4 regions of the Streptomyces sp. RG80 genome follow, and region 1 is predicted to be linked to each of the others. Evidence: riboswitches for the same ligand, from Rfam matches in the RefSeq annotation. Region 1 holds a riboswitch; each other region holds the start of a gene.
What was found. Region 1 has a riboswitch for cyclic di-AMP ahead of ABKA17_RS29270 (transglycosylase family protein). Riboswitches for the same ligand answer to the same signal wherever they lie in the genome.

Region 1 (4,890 bases):
AGTGGCATGAGAGGACCGGGACGCCCGTCCCCGCCGAAGTACCGGAGCGGGCCTGGCCTGCCGTCGAGGAACTGATGACGGCCTACTTCCGGCGTCGCCAGTTCGCGCGCGTCGCCGTGGATGTCCGGACCCAGGTGAACGGGATTCTGCACCGACTGCGTACCGGGACGAGCTTCCTGCACGCTATGGCCCGTGGACCCTTGCCAAGGACCGGCAGAACACCTGGTTCAAGAAGGGCTTCTGGCCCGTCCTCGTGAGCCATTTGAACTCCAGGGGCGAGAGTTCGCCGGTTCGGCGCGAACCGCTGGTCCCACCTCTCCGCATCACCACGGCAGTTGCGCTGGATCCGGCACAACGTGACACGCCTTCAACTCTGTGATCTTCACGTGATCTACGCGGCATTAACTTGTGACAAGTGATCGACTGCCGATACGTTCACGCATCAGCGTGGCGACTCGCTTCACCCGCAGCACTCGTTCCACCCGCTGCATCGCCACGCCGGTCACAGTCGTCTCGCGAAAGGTCACCGCATGCTCACCGGGAACGGTCGTCACCGTCGCCCCCGTCAGGCTCCGGCACTTCTCGTCGCGGCCGGGGTGACCGGCTCCGCCATCGCGATTCCGTTGCTCGGCGCCTCCGGCGCGAGCGCGGCCGACGGGAACACCTGGGATCAGGTCGCCAAGTGCGAGACCGACGGTTCCTGGAGTGCGAACGACGGTGACGGCTACTACGGCGGGCTCAAGCTCTCCCAGGAGTACTGGGAGAAGTACGGCGGCCTCGACTTCGCCGCCAGTGCCGACCTCGCCAGCCGCAACCAGCAGATAGCCGTCGCCGAGAAGGTCCTCGCGGACCAGGGCGTCGGCGTCTGGGGCGCCTGCGGTCTGCTCAACGGGCTGAGCAAGGACTCGGGCTCGGCCGACGTCGACACCGGCGTCGCGAGCGGTTCACCGTCCGCCTCGGCGAACGACTCCTCCGGTTCATCCGATTCATCCGAGTCCTCCGACTCATCCGGTCTGTCCAACTCCTCCGGATCATCCGACTCGTCCGAGTCCTCCAGTTCGACCGAGTCGTCCGGCGATCCCTCGTCGTCACCGTCCAGCGATGCGGACAAGTCCGCCAAGTCGGACAGCTCCGGCTCCGCTTCGGGCGACTCTCAGTCTTCCGACAGCTCATCCACAGATGCGACCAAGGATGACGAATCGGACAACTCCTGGCAGGAAGGCGGCTCTTCGAGCCTGGTCGACACCGGCGCCCTCGCCGCCCCCTCCGAGGGCACCGGCCGGCACCGTGGCGCGAGCGCCGAGGAGGGGTCGTACACCGTCCGCTCCGGCGACACCCTCGCCTCCATCGCCGACTCCCTTGACCTCGACGGCGGATGGCGTCGGCTCTACGCCGAGAACGAGCAGGTCATCGGCGCCGACCCGAGCGACATCGTGCCGGGGCAGACCCTCTCTCTCGGTAGCGAAAAGGGCTAAATCCCTAGGAGAAAGCCCCGAGTTCGCGTCACGCTTCGCCAGTAAATGTCCGGTTTGGCGAAAGTGTGGGATGAGTCTCAGAAGCCCTGATCGTCTTTGAAATCCCCCGGGTTCCGTGTCTACGGTCAACACCGCTCGTCACCACGAGCCCCGGCTGCCGCAACGCCGAATCCTGCCAGCGGCTGTACGGGAACAGTCGTCGCGTCAAGCGCCGTAGGCAGGAGCGGGGGACCCAAGGTAAGTGCCGGGCCCGGCGGTTGAGGCAACTCGACGGCGGGACCGGCTTGGGGTGAAGCCGCGCAGTGCGCCGAAAGGCGGACGAGCGCGGCCGGGCAACTCAACCGGCCCGAACCCGACAGCTCACCTCGCAGGCGTCGGTGAGGGGATCCACCATGCTGTTTTCCGGCAAGGGCAAGCACCGTCGTCCGTCCAAGGCCACCCGCGCCGCCGCGCTCGCCGGCGTCACCGGTGTCGCCATCGCCGCCCCGCTGATGGCGGCCGGCAACGCCTCCGCCGCCACCGCCTCCGAGTGGGACGCCGTCGCCCAGTGCGAGTCGGGCGGCGACTGGTCCATCAACACCGGCAACGGCTACTACGGCGGTCTCCAGTTCTCCGCCTCCACCTGGGCCGCGTACGGCGGCACGGCGTACGCCTCGCAGGCCAACCAGGCCAGCAAGGCGCAGCAGATCGAGATAGCCGAGAAGGTCCTCGCGGGCCAGGGCAAGGGTGCCTGGCCGGTCTGTGGTGTGGGCCTGTCCAGTGCCGCGTACACCGGCGGCGGCAGCTCGTCCTCCTCCGGCGGCAGCTCCTCCAGCGACAGCGGCAGCAGCACCGGCACCCGCTCCTCCGAGCAGTCGACCTCCCGTTCCTCGGAGCGCGCGACCGCCAAGAAGACCGTCACCACCCCGACCGGCAAGAAGGTCAAGAAGGGCGACGGCGAGTACAAGGTCGTCAAGGGTGACACCCTCAGCTCGATCGCCGAGGAGCACGACGTCAAGGGCGGCTGGGCGAAGCTGTACAAGCTGAACAAGGACATCGTCGAGGACGCCGACCTGATCTACCCGGGTCAGCAGCTGCACCTCAAGTAAGACCCGGTCCTTCCCTCGGGCAGGACCCAGCTGAACCACAGTGCCCTCACATCCGTGGTCCTCATACTGAAGGCCTCGTGAGGGTCCCCCCGTCCCCACGGGCTCCCCGCTCCGGTGCGTGTTCCCCCGTACGCACCGGGGCGGGGTTTTCTCTGCCCCGGTCCACGTCGTGTCTTCCGGCGTGTTTCCCGAAGCGTCTTTGTTCCGTTCGGAAACAATTTACTCTCGGTTCTGTCCACGGGGCGGTCCACGCGGTGGCTGATCGCCCCGGGCCGGTTAGGCTCGTCTCGCAGAGCCGCTGCGGCAGTGCCGTAGCCGCGTCACATCCCAAGAAGGAGATGCTCGTGCCGTCCATCGACGTCGTCGTAGCCCGGGAAATCCTCGACTCACGAGGCAACCCCACCGTCGAGGTCGAGGTCGGCCTCGACGACGGCAGCACGGGTCGTGCCGCCGTTCCGTCCGGCGCCTCCACGGGCGCCTTCGAGGCCATCGAGCTCCGTGACGGTGACCCGAACCGCTACCAGGGCAAGGGTGTCGAGAAGGCCGTCCTCGCCGTCATCGAGCAGATCGGCCCGGAGCTCGTCGGTTACGACGCCACCGAGCAGCGCCTGATCGACCAGGCGATGTTCGACCTGGACGCCACCGACAACAAGGGCTCGCTCGGCGCCAACGCCATCCTCGGCGTCTCCCTCGCCGTCGCGCACGCCGCCTCCGAGGCCAGCGACCTGCCGCTCTTCCGCTATCTGGGCGGCCCGAACGCGCACCTGCTGCCCGTTCCGATGATGAACATCCTGAACGGCGGCTCGCACGCCGACTCCAACGTGGACATCCAGGAGTTCATGATCGCCCCGATCGGCGCGGAGTCCTTCTCCGAGGCGCTGCGCTGGGGCGCCGAGGTCTACCACACCCTCAAGAAGGTGCTGAAGACCAAGGGCCTGTCCACCGGCCTCGGCGACGAGGGCGGCTTCGCCCCGAACCTGGAGTCCAACCGCGCCGCCCTCGACCTCATCCTCGAGGCCATCAAGGAGGCCGGTTACACCCCCGGCGAGCAGATCGCCCTCGCCCTCGACGTCGCCGCCTCCGAGTTCTACAAGGACGGCGTCTACACCTTCGAGGGCAAGGACCGCTCCGCCGCCGAGATGACGGAGTACTACGCCGAGCTCGTCGAGGCGTACCCGCTCGTCTCCATCGAGGACCCGCTGTTCGAGGACGACTGGGCCGGCTGGAACACCATCACCGAGAAGCTCGGCGACAAGGTCCAGATCGTCGGCGACGACCTCTTCGTCACCAACCCCGAGCGCCTGGCCCGCGGCATCGAGGAGGGCTCCGCCAACGCCCTGCTCGTCAAGGTCAACCAGATCGGTTCGCTGACCGAGACCCTGGACGCCGTCGAGATGGCCCAGCGCAACGGCTTCAAGTGCATGATGTCCCACCGCTCCGGCGAGACCGAGGACGTCACCATCGCCGACCTCGCCGTCGCGGTGAACTGCGGTCAGATCAAGACCGGCGCCCCGGCCCGCTCGGACCGCGTCGCCAAGTACAACCAGCTCCTGCGCATCGAGGAGATCCTCGACGACGCCGCGGTCTACGCCGGCCGCAGCGCGTTCCCGCGCTTCAAGGGCTGATCTCGGCAGGGCTAAGGCTTAGCCAGTCGTACGTACGTCCCCGTACCCGGTCCCGTACCGTGTGCGGGGACGTACGCGCGTGTGAGAAGGAGAGATGGGGACATGGCCGTCAAGGACCGGGACCGTTTCTCCACCGCGACCAGGATCCGGCTGCTCGGCGAGCAGACCGCGGCCCGCGTCTACCGCTCCCAGACCAGACGGCAGGCCCGCCGCTCCCGGCTGACCGGCCGCGCCGCGCTGCTCGCGCTGGTGCTGTGCTCGCTGGTGGTCGCGCTCGCCTACCCGATAAGGCAGTACGTCTCCCAGCGCGCCGAGATCGCCGACCTCCAGCGGCAGCAGGAGCAGGCCCGGCAGCGGGTCGAGCAGCTGCGGGACGTCAAGGCGCGCTGGCAGGACGACGCGTACGCCGAGCAGCGGATCCGTGAGCGGCTGCACTATGTGATGCCGGGGGAGACGGGGTTCATCGTCGTCGACCCGGGTGCGGCGCGGCAGTCGCGCGCCGATCTGGGGGCGGCCGACCGTCCCTGGTACTCGAACGTCTGGGACGGCGTCGACAAGTCCGACGCCTCCGACCAGTGACCTGATCCAGAGCTCGACCAGTGAACCTGACCCAGAGAAAGACAGGCATGGAAACGCCCCCGCCGACCACTTTGCGCACCGAGCCGACCGACGCCGACGTCGAGGCCTTCAAGCAGCAGCTCG
Region 2 (4,890 bases), on a different contig from region 1:
CCGCTTCCGTGACGGCGGGCTCGCGATCACGCTGCACCACCGGATGCGCGGGGACGTCGTGGAGCGGTGGGTGGGCCTGGACAACCAGGGGCCCGAGACCGTGGAGCTGCTGCGCGCCGACTCCGCCACCTGGACGCTGCCCGAGCGCGAGGACTGGCGGCTGTCCCATCTGCACGGCCGCTGGGCCGCCGAGTCCCGGCTCACGAGCGCGCCCCTCACCTACGGAGAGAAGGTCATCGGCAGCCGCCGCGGCCACACCGGGCACCAGTACCTGCCGTGGGTCGCGCTGGACACGGACGCCACCGAGGAGCGCGGCGAGGTCTACGGCTGCGCCCTCGGCTGGTCGGGCTCCTGGCGGATCGCGGTGGCCCAACTCGCCGACGCGCGCGTGCAGATCACCGGCGGCGCCGGTTACGACGACTCGGGTCTGCTGCGACTGGCGGCGGGGGAGTCCTTCACCACGCCCGTCTTCGCCGGACTGTGGAGCGAGGGCGGCTTCGGCGGCGCGAGCCGGGCCTGGCACGCCTACCAGCGGGACCACGTGATCCCGGACGCCGACCAGGACCGGCCGGTGCTGTTCAACTCCTGGGAGGCCACCGAGTTCGACATCTCCGAGGAGCAGCAGGGCACCCTCGCCCGGCGGGCCGCCGCCATCGGCGTCGAGCTGTTCGTGGTCGACGACGGCTGGTTCGGCGCCCGCACCAGCGACCGCGCCGGGCTCGGCGACTGGACGCCCAACCCCGACCGCTTCCCCGGCGGTCTGAAGCCCCTCGCCGACTACGTCCACGCCCTCGGGATGCAGTTCGGCATCTGGGTCGAGCCCGAGATGGTCAATCCCGACAGCGAGCTGTACCGCGCGCACCCCGACTGGGTGCAGTACCAGCCGGGGCGGAAGCGGACGGAGTCCCGCAACCAGCTCGTGCTGAACCTCGCCCGCGAGGACGTCCAGGAGTACCTCTGGGGACAGCTCGACGCGCTCCTGACCAGCGCCCCGATCGACTACGTGAAGTGGGACTTCAACCGCTCCTTCACCGACGCCGGCTGGCCCGGCGAGCCCTACCCCCAGCGGCTCTGGATCGACCACGTGCACGCCTTCTACGCCCTCCTGGACCGACTCAGGGCCGCGCACCCCGGGGTCGCCTTCGAGTCCTGCTCGGGCGGCGGCGGCCGGATCGACCTCGGCGTCCTGAGCCGCACGGACCAGGTGTGGACCTCCGACAACACCGACCCCCTCGACCGGCTCGCCATCCAGCACGGCTTCAGCCAGATCCATCCCGCGCGCGTGATGGCCGCCTGGGTGACCGACAGTCCGAACGCCATGCTCAACGGCCGGGTCAGCTCGCTGCGGTTCCGGTTCGTGAGCGCCATGGCCGGGGTGCTCGGCGTCGGCGGTGACCTCACCCAGTGGACCGAGGAGGAACTCGCCGAGGCCCGCGCGTGGGTGGACCTGTACAAGGAGATCCGGCCCCTGGTGCAGCGCGGCGACCTCCACCGGCTGCGGCCGCCGAAGGGCGGGCTGAGCGCGGTGCAGTACGTCCTCGGGGACGAGACGGTCGTCCTCGCCTGGCTCCAGGCGCAGAGCTACGGCGAGCCCGTACCGGCGCTGCGGCTGCGCGGGCTCGACCCGACAGCGGCGTACGAATGTCTCGAAACGGGCGAAATTCACAGGGGTGCCGTATTGCTGCATCACGGACTTCGTACCGGATTGCGGGGCGACCTGGATGCGGTAGTTATCCGGCTGCGCCGTATCTGAGTCATCTGTCCGAATTGGCGCCTTCCTTCGTGTTGCGATGCCTTCATTCCAACTCGCTCTGGAATAAGGCAACCTGTGAATCCGGCACGTGAGGAGCGTCATATCCGTGACCGTGCGTCGCCCGTCATGTTCACGTAATTCCCGTGGTTTTCCAGGGGTTTTGCGGGGCGGGCGCCGTGCGCAATTCACTCAGGGTGACCGGTAATTCTCACAGCGGATCAAGAGGAACGCATTCAGGCGGAACCACTTACTTGTCCCTTTGCGTCTTGCTCGCTTACGTTCGCCATCAATCCGGACGGACGCCTAATCCTGCCGCCGCCCGGGGACCGCACAACTCACCCGTGAACGGCAGGAGCGGGGGACCCACAGGTACAAACGCCTGTTCCGGTCTCCGGAACGGCTAGGGGTTAAGTCGCACTTCGGTGCGGCCGGGCATCTCCAGCTCGCACCCGACAGCTCACCTCGTAGGCGCCGGAGAGGAAATCGCCATGCCCGCGAAGGGTAAGCACCGCCGCCCGAAGGCCCAGCGCCTGACCCGCTCGATCGCCGTCGCCGGCACCGGTGGTGCCGCGCTCGCCCTGCCGCTGATCGGTGCCGCAGGCGCCCACGCGGCCACCCCGCAGTCCGTTTCCGGAAAGGCAGTCCAGTCCCTTCCGGTCGCCGGGAAGACGGTCACCGAGAAGGCGGCCGCCGAGAAGAAGGCCGCGGAGAAGAAGAGCGCCGCGAACACCGCGACCGTGCACACCTATTCGGTGCGGGCCGGTGACTACCTCTCGAAGATCGCCGACGAGCAGAACGTCAGCGGTGGCTGGCAGAAGCTCTACTCGGACAACCGTGAGGCCGTCGGCTCCGACCCGTCGATGATCCACCCCGGTCTGAAGCTGAGCATCGGCAAGAAGGCCGCCGCGAGCACGGAGAAGTCGAAGAGCGCCGAGAAGTCCTCGTCCTCGTCGTCCGATTCGTCCTCCTCCAAGTCCTCCTCGTCGAAGTCGAACACGACGGCCGCCACCCAGAGCAGCGACTCGACCGGCACGAGCAGCTCCAGCGCCTTCACCCTCCCGGTGGCCGGTGCCACCGTCGGTACCCCGTACCGGATGTCCGGCAGCATGTGGTCCAGCGGCTACCACACGGGCGTCGACTTCGTCGTCCCGACCGGTACCTCGCTCAAGGCCGTGGGCGCGGGCACCGTCGTCTCCGCCGGCTGGGGCGGCGCGTACGGCAACCAGGTCGTCATCAAGCTCGCCGACGGCTACTACGCCCAGTACGCCCACCTCTCCTCGCTCTCGGTCTCGTCCGGCCAGACCGTCACCGAGGGCCAGCAGGTCGGCCTCTCCGGCGCGACCGGCAACGTGACCGGTCCGCACCTGCACTTCGAGATCCGCACCACCCCGGACTACGGCTCGGACGTGGACCCGATCGCCTACCTCCGCGCGAAGGGCGTCTCCGTCAGCTGACGCCCTCCCCCTGTGCCACCGAAGGCCGGACCCCGATCCCCGGGTCCGGCCTTCGGTGTTCGCTCTTGCGGTTTCATGATCACTTTATTGCGTTCTTGTGGCGCGGCTGTTCAAAGCGTCGACAGCGAGGGGAGGGTGGGGACACAGTGATCTCCGTAGTGATGCAAGCGCTTTCTATCGGCATCTTCCGGAGGTCCCCGTGCCCGGCGTCGACCGACGCACCGTCATCAAGGGCGCCGCAGCCGCGGCCGCCGCAGCCCAGTTCTCCTGGGGCCTGTCCCGCACCGCCGCCGCGGCCGACGCGGACGACACCGAACTCCACTGGCTGGAGGGCGCGACGCCCGACGCCCACGCCGGTACCACCTGGGGCGTGCCGTGGGCCCGCGGTACGTACCGGCCGGAGCAGGACTTCCAGCTGACGACCGCCGCCGGCGACGACGTCCCCGTCCAGAGCTGGGTCACCGGCCACTGGCCCGACGGCTCGGTGAAGTGGACCGCGCACGCGATCGCGCCCGGCGCCCCGAAGGCCTCCGCGTACAAGCTCGCGGCGGGCAGCCCGGCGGCCCCCGAGCAGAAGGTCGACGTCACCCGGTCCGGCGGCCGCGTCGAGGTGTCGACCGGTGTGATCACGGCCGTGTTCGGCGCCAAGGGCTCCGACACCGTCGTCCGCAGCGTGCGGCGCGGGTCGGCCGAGATCGCGCGGGACGGGAAGCTGGTCGCCCTGCGGCAGGAGTCCGTGCGAGAGGGCGCGGACGTCGAGAGCTTCGCCGGCCGGGTGGAGAAGGTCGAGGTCGAACAGGACGGTCCGGTCCGGGCCGTCGTCCGCGTCGAGGGCCGGCACCGCAAGGGCGGCCGCGGCTGGCTGCCGTACACCCTGCGCTTCTCCTTCTTCGCCGGCGCGGACTCCTTCCGCCTCGTGCACACCTTCGTCTGGGACGGCGAACAGAAGCCCGGCTTTGACCAGGGCGACTTCCTGCGCGGCCTCGGTGTCCGCTTCACCGTGCCGCTGCGCGATCAGCCCTACGACCGGCACATACGGTTCGCCGACTCCGGCGGCGGACTGTTCAGCGAGGCCGTCCAGGGCATCACGGGGCTGCGACGCGACCCGGGCGCGGCGGTCCGGGCCGCCCAGATCGCCGGCGAGAAACTGCCCGACACCGCCACCTGGGACACCCGCGTCGCCGGCCGCCTCGCCTACATCCCGACCTGGGGCGACTACACCCTCACCCAGCCGAACGCCGACGGCTACACCGTCCGCAAGCGCACCAGGGCGGGCTACGGCTGGATCCACGCGGCGGCCGGGCGACGCGCCGGCGGCTTCGGCTACGTCGGCGGCGCGAGCGGCGGACTCTCCTTCGGCCTCAGGGACTTCTGGCAGCGCCACCCGGCCCAGCTGGACGTCCGGGGCGCCCACACGGACGCCGCCGAGGCCACCGTATGGCTGTACTCGCCCGAGGCGCCCCCGCTCGACCTGCGCTTCTACCACGACGGGCTGGGGCAGGACACGTACGAGAAGCAGTCCGACGGCGGTCTGGAGATCACCTACGAGGACTACGAGCCGGGCTTCGGTACGCCGTACGGCATCGCGCGGACCGGCGAACTGACCTTCTGGGCCCAGGAGAAGACGCCGTCGGCCGGTGTGCTCGCCGCGCAGGCCGCCGCCACCGCCACGCCGCCGCTCCT
Region 3 (4,890 bases), on a different contig from region 1:
AGCGTGAACGGGATCTGACGCGGACCATTGTGGACCGCGGCACTGACAACGTGGACGACGACCCGACGTCAGCCGTCCCGCCGCGTGTTCACCCGTACGGCACGCGGCCCGATCCGCAGGCTACGGGATCTCGCTCTCGGCGTACGACCACCGGGAACTTCACCGGGGCTCCGCACGCTTGCATACAGTGGCAGGACCGGCAGGAAAACGCGGTTCCGATCAACCGCACCGCGATCGAAGGGACGTACATGCCCATGGGTCACACGGCCACAGACCAGGCAGGCACCGGGGGCCTGACAGCGACCGAGCACCGCCTGGCCAACGGGCTGCGCGTGGTGCTCTCCGAGGACCACCTGACCCCGGTCGCGGCGGTGTGCCTCTGGTACGACGTCGGCTCGCGCCACGAGGTCAAGGGGCGTACCGGACTCGCTCACCTCTTCGAGCACCTGATGTTCCAGGGCTCCGGACAGGTCAAGGGCAACGGGCACTTCGAGCTCGTCCAGGGCGCGGGCGGCTCCCTCAACGGCACCACGAGCTTCGAACGCACCAACTACTTCGAGACCATGCCCACCCACCAGCTGGAGCTCGCCCTCTGGCTTGAGGCGGACCGCATGGGCTCGCTGCTCGCCGCCCTCGACGACGAGTCGATGGAGAACCAGCGCGACGTCGTCAAGAACGAGCGCCGGCAGCGCTACGACAACGTCCCCTACGGCACGGCGTTCGAGAAGCTGACCGCCCTCGCCTACCCGGAGGGCCACCCCTACCACCACACGCCGATCGGCTCCATGGCCGACCTGGACGCGGCGACCCTGGAGGACGCCCGCGCCTTCTTCAGGACGTACTACGCGCCGGGCAACGCGGTCCTGTCCGTGGTCGGCGACATCGACCCCGAGCAGACGCTCGCCTGGATCGAGAAGTACTTCGGCTCCATCGCCTCCCACGACGGCAAGCCCGCCCCGCGCGACGGCTCGCTGCCCGAGATCATCGGCGAACAGCTGCGCGAGGTCGTCGAGGAAGAGGTCCCCGCGCGCGCGTTGATGGCGGCCTACCGCCTGCCGCACGACGGCACGCGCGAGGCCGACGCCGCCGACCTGGCTCTCACCGTCCTCGGCGGCGGCGAGTCCTCCCGCATCTACAACCGGCTCGTACGACGGGACCGTACGGCCGTCGCGGCCGGCTTCGGCCTGCTGCGGCTCGCCGGGGCACCCTCTTTGGGCTGGCTGGACGTGAAGACGTCCGGTGACGTCGAGGTACCGGTCATCGAGGCCGCGATCGACGAGGAGCTCGCCCGGTTCGCCGAGGAGGGCCCGACGGCCGAGGAAATGGAGCGCGCCCAGGCCCAGTTGGAGCGCGAGTGGCTGGACCGGCTCGGCACCGTCGCGGGCCGCGCCGACGAACTGTGCCGCTACGCCGTCCTGTTCGGCGACCCGCAGCTCGCCCTCACGGCCGTCAACCGCGTCCTCGAGGTGACCGCCGAGGAGGTCCAGGAGGTCGCCAAGGCCCGCCTGCGCCCGGACAACCGCGCGGTGCTCGTCTACGAACCCGTCTCCGCGGAGACCGCCGAGGACGCGGATCCCCCGGAGGACCCCGAGGCCGAGGCCACCGTCGAAGCCGGCGACAAGAACGAGGAGGCGGCCAAGTGACCGAGCTCGCCACGATGGAATTCCACCCCCAGCCGCAGGCGGGCGAGGCGCGGCCATGGGCCTTCCCGGCCCCCGAGCGCGGCACGCTCGACAACGGCCTCACCGTCCTGCGCTGCCACCGTCCCGGCCAGCAGGTCGTCGCCGTCGAGGTCCTCCTGGACGCCCCGCTGGACGCCGAGCCGGCCGGCCTCGACGGTGTGGCCACGATCATGGCGCGGGCCTTCTCGGAGGGCACCGACAAGCACACCGCCGAGGAGTTCGCCGCCGAGCTGGAGCGCTGCGGCGCCACCCTCGACGCGCACGCCGACCATCCCGGCGTACGGCTGAGCCTGGAGGTCCCGGTCTCCCGCCTGCCCAAGGCGCTCGGTCTGCTGGCCGACGCGCTCAGGGCGCCCGCGTTCGCGGACAGCGAGGTCGAGCGGCTGGTCACCAACCGGCTCGACGAGATCCCGCACGAGCTGGCCAACCCCTCCCGCCGGGCCGCCAAGGAGCTCTCCAGGACCCTGTTCCCGGCGGACCTGCGCATGTCCCGCCCGCGCCAGGGCACCGAGGACACCGTCCGGAACATCGACTCGGCGGCCGTACGCGCCTTCTACGAGAAGCACGTGCGCCCCGCCACCGGCACCGTCGTGGTCGTCGGCGACCTCACCGGCACCGACCTCGACGAGCTGCTCGGCGACACCCTCGGCTCGTGGACCGGCTCCTCGGCCGAGCCGAGGCCGGTGCCGCCGATCACCGCCGACGACACCGGCCGGGTCGTCATCGTGGACCGCCCCGGCGCCGTGCAGACGCAGCTGCTGATCGGCCGGATCGGCGCCGACCGGCACGACCGCGTGTGGCCCGCGCAGGTGCTCGGCACGTACTGCCTCGGCGGCACCCTCACCTCCCGCCTGGACCGTGTCCTGCGCGAGGAGAAGGGCTACACCTACGGCGTGCGCTCGTTCGGGCAGGTCCTCAGGTCCGGCCCCGAAGGCACCGGCGCCGCGATGCTCGCCATCAGCGGTTCCGTGGACACCCCCAACACCGGTCCCGCCCTGGACGACCTGTGGAAGGTGCTGCGCACCCTCGCCGCGGAGGGGCTCACCGACGCCGAGCGCGACGTCGCGGTGCAGAACCTGGTCGGGGTGGCCCCGCTGAAGTACGAGACGGCGGCGGCCGTCGCGAGCACGCTGGCCGACCAGGTCGAGCAGCACCTGCCCGACGACTACCAGGCCACCCTGTACCGGCAGCTCGCCGCCACCGGCACCGTGGAGGCCACCGCGGCCGCCGTCAACGCCTTCCCGGTGGACCGTCTGGTGACGATCCTGGTCGGCGACGCGTCCGCCATCAGGGAGCCCGTGGAGGCCCTCGGCATCGGCGAAGTGACGGTCGTGACCGCCGAGTAGAGGCACGCGCGTGGAGGGGCCCTGGTGACTGAAGCGTCACCAGGGCCCCTTAATGTCCGAATTGAAGGCTGGTTGCCTGTTTGCCCTGTGGGATGCGCTACAAAAACCCTGATCCGTTTGGGGATTGAAAGTCGCCCCGCATAGCTTCGTCCGGGCTGTTCGTCAGGCAGTGCGCCGCGCCCGCGGCACCGGACAGTCATCGCCGAGTCCCCGTACGGCGCGAGCCAGGGGAGCCGGGGACCCATCCGTAGTCCCTGGGGTGAATCGGACGCCCGCGCGTCATGCGAGGGGGTCCGTAGGAGACCTTCCTGCTCCGAACCCGTCAGCTAACCCGGTAGGCGAGAGGGAAGGAAAGGACCAGCCACTACATGGCGTTCACGCGCCCCACCGGGAAGCATCGCGCCCCGAGCCGGATGAAGCGCAGCACCGTTCGCGTGGCGGGCGTCGCGGCCCTCACCACCACCGGCGTCATCGGCACCCTCGCCGCCCCGGCCCTCGCCGCGGAGCCCGCGGCCGAGCAGACCGGACTCACCCCGGTCATCACCATCGGCGATTCGGTCGCCGCCCAGATCGACGCCCAGGCCGAGGCCCAGCAGCAGGCGGCCCTGGAGGCCGCGCAGCAGAAGGCCGAGGAGGAGGCGCGCAAGAAGGCCGCCGCCAAGGCCAAGAAGGAGCGCGAGGCCAAGGAGCGCGCCGCCCGCGCGGCCGCCGAGCGCAAGCGCCTCAACACCTTCGTCTCCCCGATCTCGGGCTCGTACATCTCCACCGGCTACAAGGCCGGCGGCGCCGTCTGGTCCTCCGGCAGCCACACCGGCGTCGACTTCCACGCCGCCAGCGGCACCTCCGTGCGCTCGGTCGGCTCCGGCACGGTCGTGGAGGCCGGCTGGGGCGGGTCCTACGGCAACAACGTCGTGATCAAGATGAACGACGGCACGTACACCCAGTACGGGCATCTGTCGTCCATCGGTGTCTCGGTGGGCCAGACGGTCACCCCGGGCCAGCAGATCGGCCTGTCCGGCGCGACCGGCAACGTCACCGGGCCGCATCTGCACTTCGAGGCCCGCACGACCGCGGAGTACGGCTCGGACATCGACCCCGTCGCCTACCTGCGCTCGCACGGCGTGAACGTCTGACGACGGACCGCGAGACCTCTTCGAAACCCCGGCTCACGAGCCGGGGTTTCGTCGTTTCTGTCGCGTTGCTGTCCAAAAAATATCCATGGATTCCGGCCCGCCATCGGAAATTCCCGCTCTTTGCAATAGAGTCACTGAACACACGTCAATCGTCGACGTTTCACGGGGATTAAAGCGGAGGTCGGTCATGCGTATTCCGGCGCACTCGGTATGCACCGCGATCAGGGACGACATCGTCGCCGGTGTCTACGAGCGCGGCAGCCGCCTCACCGAGGAACTCCTCGCCCGCCGCTACGGCGTCTCCCGCGTCCCCGTCCGGGAGGCCCTGCGCACGCTGGAGGCCGAGGGCTTCGTGGTGACCCGGCGGCACGCGGGCGCGTGCGTGGCCGAACCCACCGAGCAGGAGGCCGCCGACCTGCTGGAGATGCGCATGCTCCTGGAGCCGCTCGGCGCCTCCCGGGCCGCCCAGCGGCGTACCGAGGCGCACCTCAAGGTGCTGCGCGGACTGGTCAGGCTAGGCCAGGAGCGGGCCAGACGGGGCAACAGCGACGACCTGCGGTCTCTGGGCGGCTGGTTCCACGAGACGCTCGCCCAGGCCTCCGGCAGCCCCGCGCTCGCCTCGATGCTGACCCAGCTGCGGCACAAGATCTCCTGGATGTACGCCGTGGACGCGCCGGCCGACCCCGTCGAGTCCTGGGCGGAGCACGGTGCGATCGTCGACGCGGTGGC
Region 4 (4,890 bases), on a different contig from region 1:
TCGGCGGCCTGTCGTTCCTGCTGATGGTCCTGCCGACGTCCGGGCACGACAGCGACGACTACCTGATGTCCGCCTGGTGGATCGTCGGCTCCTACTTCCTGCTGGGCCTCGGCGACATCCTGCTGGAGACCTCCGGCATGTCGGCCACCACCAAGCTCGCCCCGGTGGCCTTCTCCAGCCAGACCATGTCCCTGTGGTTCCTGTCCCTCGCCCTCGCCAACGGCATCCAGGCCCAGACGGTGAAGCTCTACGACGACGTCTCCAAACCGGCCTACTTCGGCGTCAACGGCGCGATCGCGGTGGCCGCGGGCCTGGCCGTGATGGCGGCCGCCCCCTGGTTGCGCCGCACCATGCACCCCGTCCACTGAGGCACGCGAGAGCCCCGAGGTCACAGCGATGAGCATGCGCATCCGTACGTCCTTCCCCTACGAGACGACCCATGAGGACCTCCGCATCCCGCTGCCGGACGGGACGAGGCTCTACGCGCGCGTGTGGCGGCCGCTGACCGACGAGCCCGTACCGGCACTCCTGGAGTACCTCCCGTACCGGCTTTCAGACTGGACCGCGCCCCGCGACTTCCAGCGCCACCCCTGGTACGCGGGCCACGGATACGCCTCGGTGCGGGTCGACGTCCGGGGGCACGGCAACAGCGAGGGCATGCCGACGGACGAGTATTCGGCGACGGAGCTGGCCGACGGGGTCGAGGTGGTGAACTGGCTGGCGGCGCAGCCCTGGTGCAACGGCCGGGTGGGCATGTTCGGCATCTCCTGGGGTGGCTTCAACTCCCTCCAGATCGCGGCCCTCGCCCCCGAGCCGCTCAAGGCGGTCGTCACGGTGTGCTCCACGGACGACCGCTATGACAACGACGTGCACTACATGGGAGGTTCCGTCCTCGCGGTGGACATGCACGCCTGGGCCGCGACCATGCTCGCCTTCGTCTCGCGCCCGCCGGACCCGCTCTACGCCGGCGAGGCGTGGCGGGACATGTGGCTCAAGCGCCTGGAGGCCGTCGATCCCTTCATCCACACCTGGCTGGCCCACCAGACCCGCGACGACTACTGGCGGCACGGCAGCGTCTGCGAGGACTACGGCGCGATCGACGCGGCCGTCCTGGCGGTGGGCGGCTGGCACGACCCGTACCGCGACACGGTCCTGCGCCTGGTCGAGCACCTGCCGCCGGATCGCGTACGCGGGCTCATCGGCCCCTGGTCCCACCAGTACCCCGACCGCGGTCTGCCGCCGGGCCCGGCGATCGGCTTCCTCCAGGAGACCCTGCGCTGGTGGGACCAGCACCTGAAGGGCGTGGACACCGGGATCATGCGCGAGCCGCTGCTGCGGTCCTACGTCAGCGACTCGCACCGCCCGGCCACGGTGTACGACAGCCTCCCCGGCCGCTGGGTCGGCGAGCCGGCCTGGCCCTCCCCCCACGTCACGACGGTCTCCTACGGCCTCCAGGGCGCCCCCGTGCTCGTCCGGTCCCCGCAGCACACCGGCGTCGACGCCGGCCGCTTCTTCCCGTTCGGCAACGACGCCGACCTGCCGCCGGACCAGCGGGAGGAGGACGCGCGCTCGGCCTGCTTCGAGTTCGCAGTGGGAGAGGAGACGTGGGTGCTCGGGCGACCGCGGGTGCGGCTGCGGGTGACCTCGGAGGTGCCGCGCGGGCAGATCGTCGCCCGGCTCTGCGACGTGGCGCCGGACGGCTCGTCGACGCTGGTCACGCGCGGTGTGCTGAACCTGTCGGCGCGGCTGGGGCGGGACCGTGCGGTGCCGTGGGAGCCGGGGGCCACGCAGGAGGTGGCCTTCGAGCTGAACGGCATCGGGCACGTCTTCCCGCCCGGCCACCGCATCCGGCTCGCCGTCTCCTCCGCGTACTGGCCGTGGATCTGGCCGCAGCCCGACTCGGCGGCCGGCTTCTCCCTGGACCCGGCGGGCAGCTTCCTCGACCTGCCGGTACGCGCGCGTGCGGCGTCCTCGGACATCACCTTCGATGAACCCGAGCAGTCCGAGCCGCTCGGTGTGAACTTCCCCGCCACCCTCGACGAACCCCGCCCCGAGCGGCTGGTCGTGCGTGATGTCGCCAAGGGCGAGTGGCGCCTCGAGGTCGACCCGCGGTACGGCGGCACGCGCGTGTACCCCGACGGGCTCGAGTTCACCGAGGACGCGCTGGAGACGTACACGATCCAGGAGGACGATCCCCTGTCGGCGCGCACCCGCTCGGACTGGTCGATCCGGCTGCACCGCCCCGAACTGGCGTGGGACACGACCGTGCGGACGCGCTCGGAGATCGCCTGCGACGGGGCGGACCACTTCCTGACCACCAACGAGGTGATCTGCGCGGAGGGCGGCGAGGTGGTCTTCCACCGGACGTGGGAGAAGCGGATCCCACGGGCCGCCGGTTAACTGCCAGTTGGGCATCATTGCCCGTTTTGCCGTTCTTGCGCTCGCGCGTGAGTTGACTCACGTCGGCCCACCCGTCACCCCCGGAATTCAGGGGCCGACAAAGCACGCACCAAGGTCAACAGGTGCGATCTGTGAATCCGGTACTTGTTTCGGGCATGTGCACTCGCATACGTTCCGGGCCCGGGCGGACGCCGAATCCTGCCGCCGCCCGAGACCGCTCACTCACGAGAACACGTACGGCAGGAGCGGGGGACCCAGGTAAGTCGCCGGACCCGGACGTCTTATGACAGACGAGGACGGCTCGGGGTGAAGTCATGCCTTCTTCCGGCATGGCCGGGCAGCTCCCGCCCGAACCCGACAGCTCACCTCGCAGGCGCCGGAGAGGAACTTCGTCATGCGTCTGCCCCGCAAGCTCGCGATCGCCGGCACCGGCCTCGCCCTGCTCACCCTCCCGCTCGTCGGCGCGACCAGCGCCTCCGCGGCCACCCCGACCGTCGCCACGGCCACCTCGCTCGGCTACTCCGACACCCTCGACGGCTGGATCCGGGCCTCCCTCCAGGTCATGGCCCAGAACGGGATCCCCGGCAGCTACGACGGCATCTACCGCAACATCATCCGCGAGTCCTCGGGCAACCCGTGGGCCATCAACAACTGGGACTCCAACGCGGCCGCGGGCACCCCGTCCAAGGGCCTGCTCCAGGTCATCGACCCGACGTTCCAGGCGTACCACGTGGCCGGCACCTCGTGGAACTCGTACGACCCGGTCGCCAACATCACCGCCGCCTGCAACTACGCGGCGCAGCGGTACGGGTCGATCGACAACGTGTGGGGCGCGTACTAGGACGAGTGACCGCTGGGTGACTCGCCGAAGTCACCCAGCTCGCCGATCAACCGTCGGCGGGCCGCTTCCAGTTGCTCGCCGTACGAGGCATCGAAGATCGACGGCAACTGCGTCTCCAGCGACCCGCTGATACGAAGCAGCGGGGACCAGACGGCCCGGTCGTCGACGACCGCCGAGAACTCCGTCCGGTGCATGACCCGATCGAGCCAGTCGGCCAGGACGAGCGCCTGATCGTCCGTCAGCTCGACCTTCACCGGACCCCGTTCACGAGCAGGTTCCCCTGGAACAGCCTCTCGAGGACGACGGCGATGCCGTCGTCCTCGTTCGAGAGGGTGGTCTCGTCGGCGACCGCCTTGAGTTCGGGGTGGGCGTTCGCCATCGCGACGCCGTGGGCCGCCCAGTCGAACATGGGGATGTCGTTGGGCATGTCCCCGAAGGCGATGGTCTGTTGAGGGCCGAGGCCGAGGTGCTCGGCGGCCAGCGCCAGGCCCGTCGCCTTGGTGATGCCGCATGGCTGGAGTTCGACGGTGCCGGGGCCCGACATCGTCACCGTCGCGAGGGAACCGACGACTCCGCGCGCGGTCGCCGCCAACTCGTCGTCGGACAGCGACGGATGGCGTAGCAGCACCTTGCTGATCGGCTCGCACCACAGGTCGTCACGGCGGTCGACCCGGACCGCGGGCAGGGTCGGGTGCGGCATCAGATAGCCGGGCTCGATGAGGGTGAGCCCGTCGACGCCGTCCTGGTCGACGGCGGCGTACACCTGCCCCACCTCGGCCTCGATCTTGCCGAGCGCGGTCTCGGCCAACTCCCGGTCCAGGGTGACCGACCAGAGCAGACGGTCCGCGCCGGCGTCGTAGACCTGCGCACCCTGTCCGCACACCGCGAGCCCGGTGCTGCCCAGGTCGTCGAGGAGCGGCCGCACTCTCGGGGCGGGCCGGCCTGTCACCACCAGATGCCGGGCCCCGGCCTCCGCCACCCGTGCGAGCGCGGCGAGCGACCGGTCGGAGAGCGTGTCGTCGCCCCGGAGCAGGGTCCCGTCCAGGTCAGTGGCGATGAGTGAATATGCGGTGGGTGCGGCCATGATCAGAGAATACGGATGGAAACCCCCAGCGACTCGACGGGAACCGGACGGGCGCAGCCTTCACATGCGTTGACCACCGCTCCGGTTCCCGGCGTTGACGCTCTCAAGTGCTCTCCAGTGGAGTCCCGCACCACCGGCCCCTGACCACGGGACTGTGCAGCGCTGTGCGCGGAGCTGTGAGCGTGCACAGAAGAGAAGCGTTTCAACCTCTTGTCATTGACGAGAGTGTCGGGTTACCTACATGTTGCTCACGAGATCAGCTGCGGTTCCAACTGTGCACGCTCACAGAATGCCTGGAGCCGATCTTCCTGTGACTGCCAGTTGAAGGGACCCGAGAGATGCGCAGACGCAGTGTTCTCACCGCTGCCGGAGCCGCCGCGCTGGCCGTGCCCGTACTGGGGGCGGCACCCGCGGTCGCCACCCCGTCCGGTGGGCGCCGGCGCCTGGAGATCCGCGCCATGGACATCTCCTCGCTCCCCAAGAACGAGGCCCACGGCGCCGTTTACCGCACCGCCGACGGCCACCGCGAGGACCCGGTCCGGCTCCTGGCCCGGGCGGGAATCAC

Region 2: it holds a riboswitch for cyclic di-AMP, as region 1 does, so the genes downstream of both, ABKA17_RS08935 (M23 family metallopeptidase) here and ABKA17_RS29270 (transglycosylase family protein) in region 1, are expected to answer to the same signal.
Region 3: it holds a riboswitch for cyclic di-AMP, as region 1 does, so the genes downstream of both, ABKA17_RS10755 (M23 family metallopeptidase) here and ABKA17_RS29270 (transglycosylase family protein) in region 1, are expected to answer to the same signal.
Region 4: it holds a riboswitch for cyclic di-AMP, as region 1 does, so the genes downstream of both, ABKA17_RS41930 (transglycosylase SLT domain-containing protein) here and ABKA17_RS29270 (transglycosylase family protein) in region 1, are expected to answer to the same signal.

What each region holds. Positions count from the first base shown of each region.
Region 1 covers NZ_JBEAAJ010000008.1:515,562-520,451, forward strand. Annotated here, with positions in the region: gene ABKA17_RS29260 (recombinase family protein) at 1-257, shown strand, start outside; gene ABKA17_RS29265 (transglycosylase family protein) at 531-1,475, shown strand; cyclic di-AMP (ydaO/yuaA leader) riboswitch at 1,675-1,864, shown strand; gene ABKA17_RS29270 (transglycosylase family protein) at 1,868-2,563, shown strand; gene eno (phosphopyruvate hydratase) at 2,908-4,188, shown strand; gene ABKA17_RS29280 (FtsB family cell division protein) at 4,291-4,767, shown strand; gene ABKA17_RS29285 (DUF501 domain-containing protein) at 4,815-4,890, shown strand, end outside.
Region 2 covers NZ_JBEAAJ010000002.1:622,362-627,251, reverse strand. Annotated here, with positions in the region: gene ABKA17_RS08940 (alpha-galactosidase) at 1-1,753, shown strand, start outside; cyclic di-AMP (ydaO/yuaA leader) riboswitch at 2,071-2,239, shown strand; gene ABKA17_RS08935 (M23 family metallopeptidase) at 2,242-3,207, shown strand; gene ABKA17_RS08930 (exo-rhamnogalacturonan lyase family protein) at 3,407-4,890, shown strand, end outside.
Region 3 covers NZ_JBEAAJ010000003.1:119,893-124,782, forward strand. Annotated here, with positions in the region: gene ABKA17_RS10745 (M16 family metallopeptidase) at 249-1,643, shown strand; gene ABKA17_RS10750 (M16 family metallopeptidase) at 1,640-3,028, shown strand; cyclic di-AMP (ydaO/yuaA leader) riboswitch at 3,219-3,384, shown strand; gene ABKA17_RS10755 (M23 family metallopeptidase) at 3,397-4,161, shown strand; gene ABKA17_RS10760 (GntR family transcriptional regulator) at 4,349-4,890, shown strand, end outside.
Region 4 covers NZ_JBEAAJ010000015.1:206,621-211,510, reverse strand. Annotated here, with positions in the region: gene ABKA17_RS41940 (peptide MFS transporter) at 1-368, shown strand, start outside; gene ABKA17_RS41935 (CocE/NonD family hydrolase) at 403-2,400, shown strand; cyclic di-AMP (ydaO/yuaA leader) riboswitch at 2,606-2,791, shown strand; gene ABKA17_RS41930 (transglycosylase SLT domain-containing protein) at 2,795-3,241, shown strand; gene ABKA17_RS41925 (hypothetical protein) at 3,238-3,495, opposite strand; gene ABKA17_RS41920 (HAD family hydrolase) at 3,492-4,325, opposite strand; gene ABKA17_RS41915 (glycoside hydrolase family 53 protein) at 4,664-4,890, shown strand, end outside.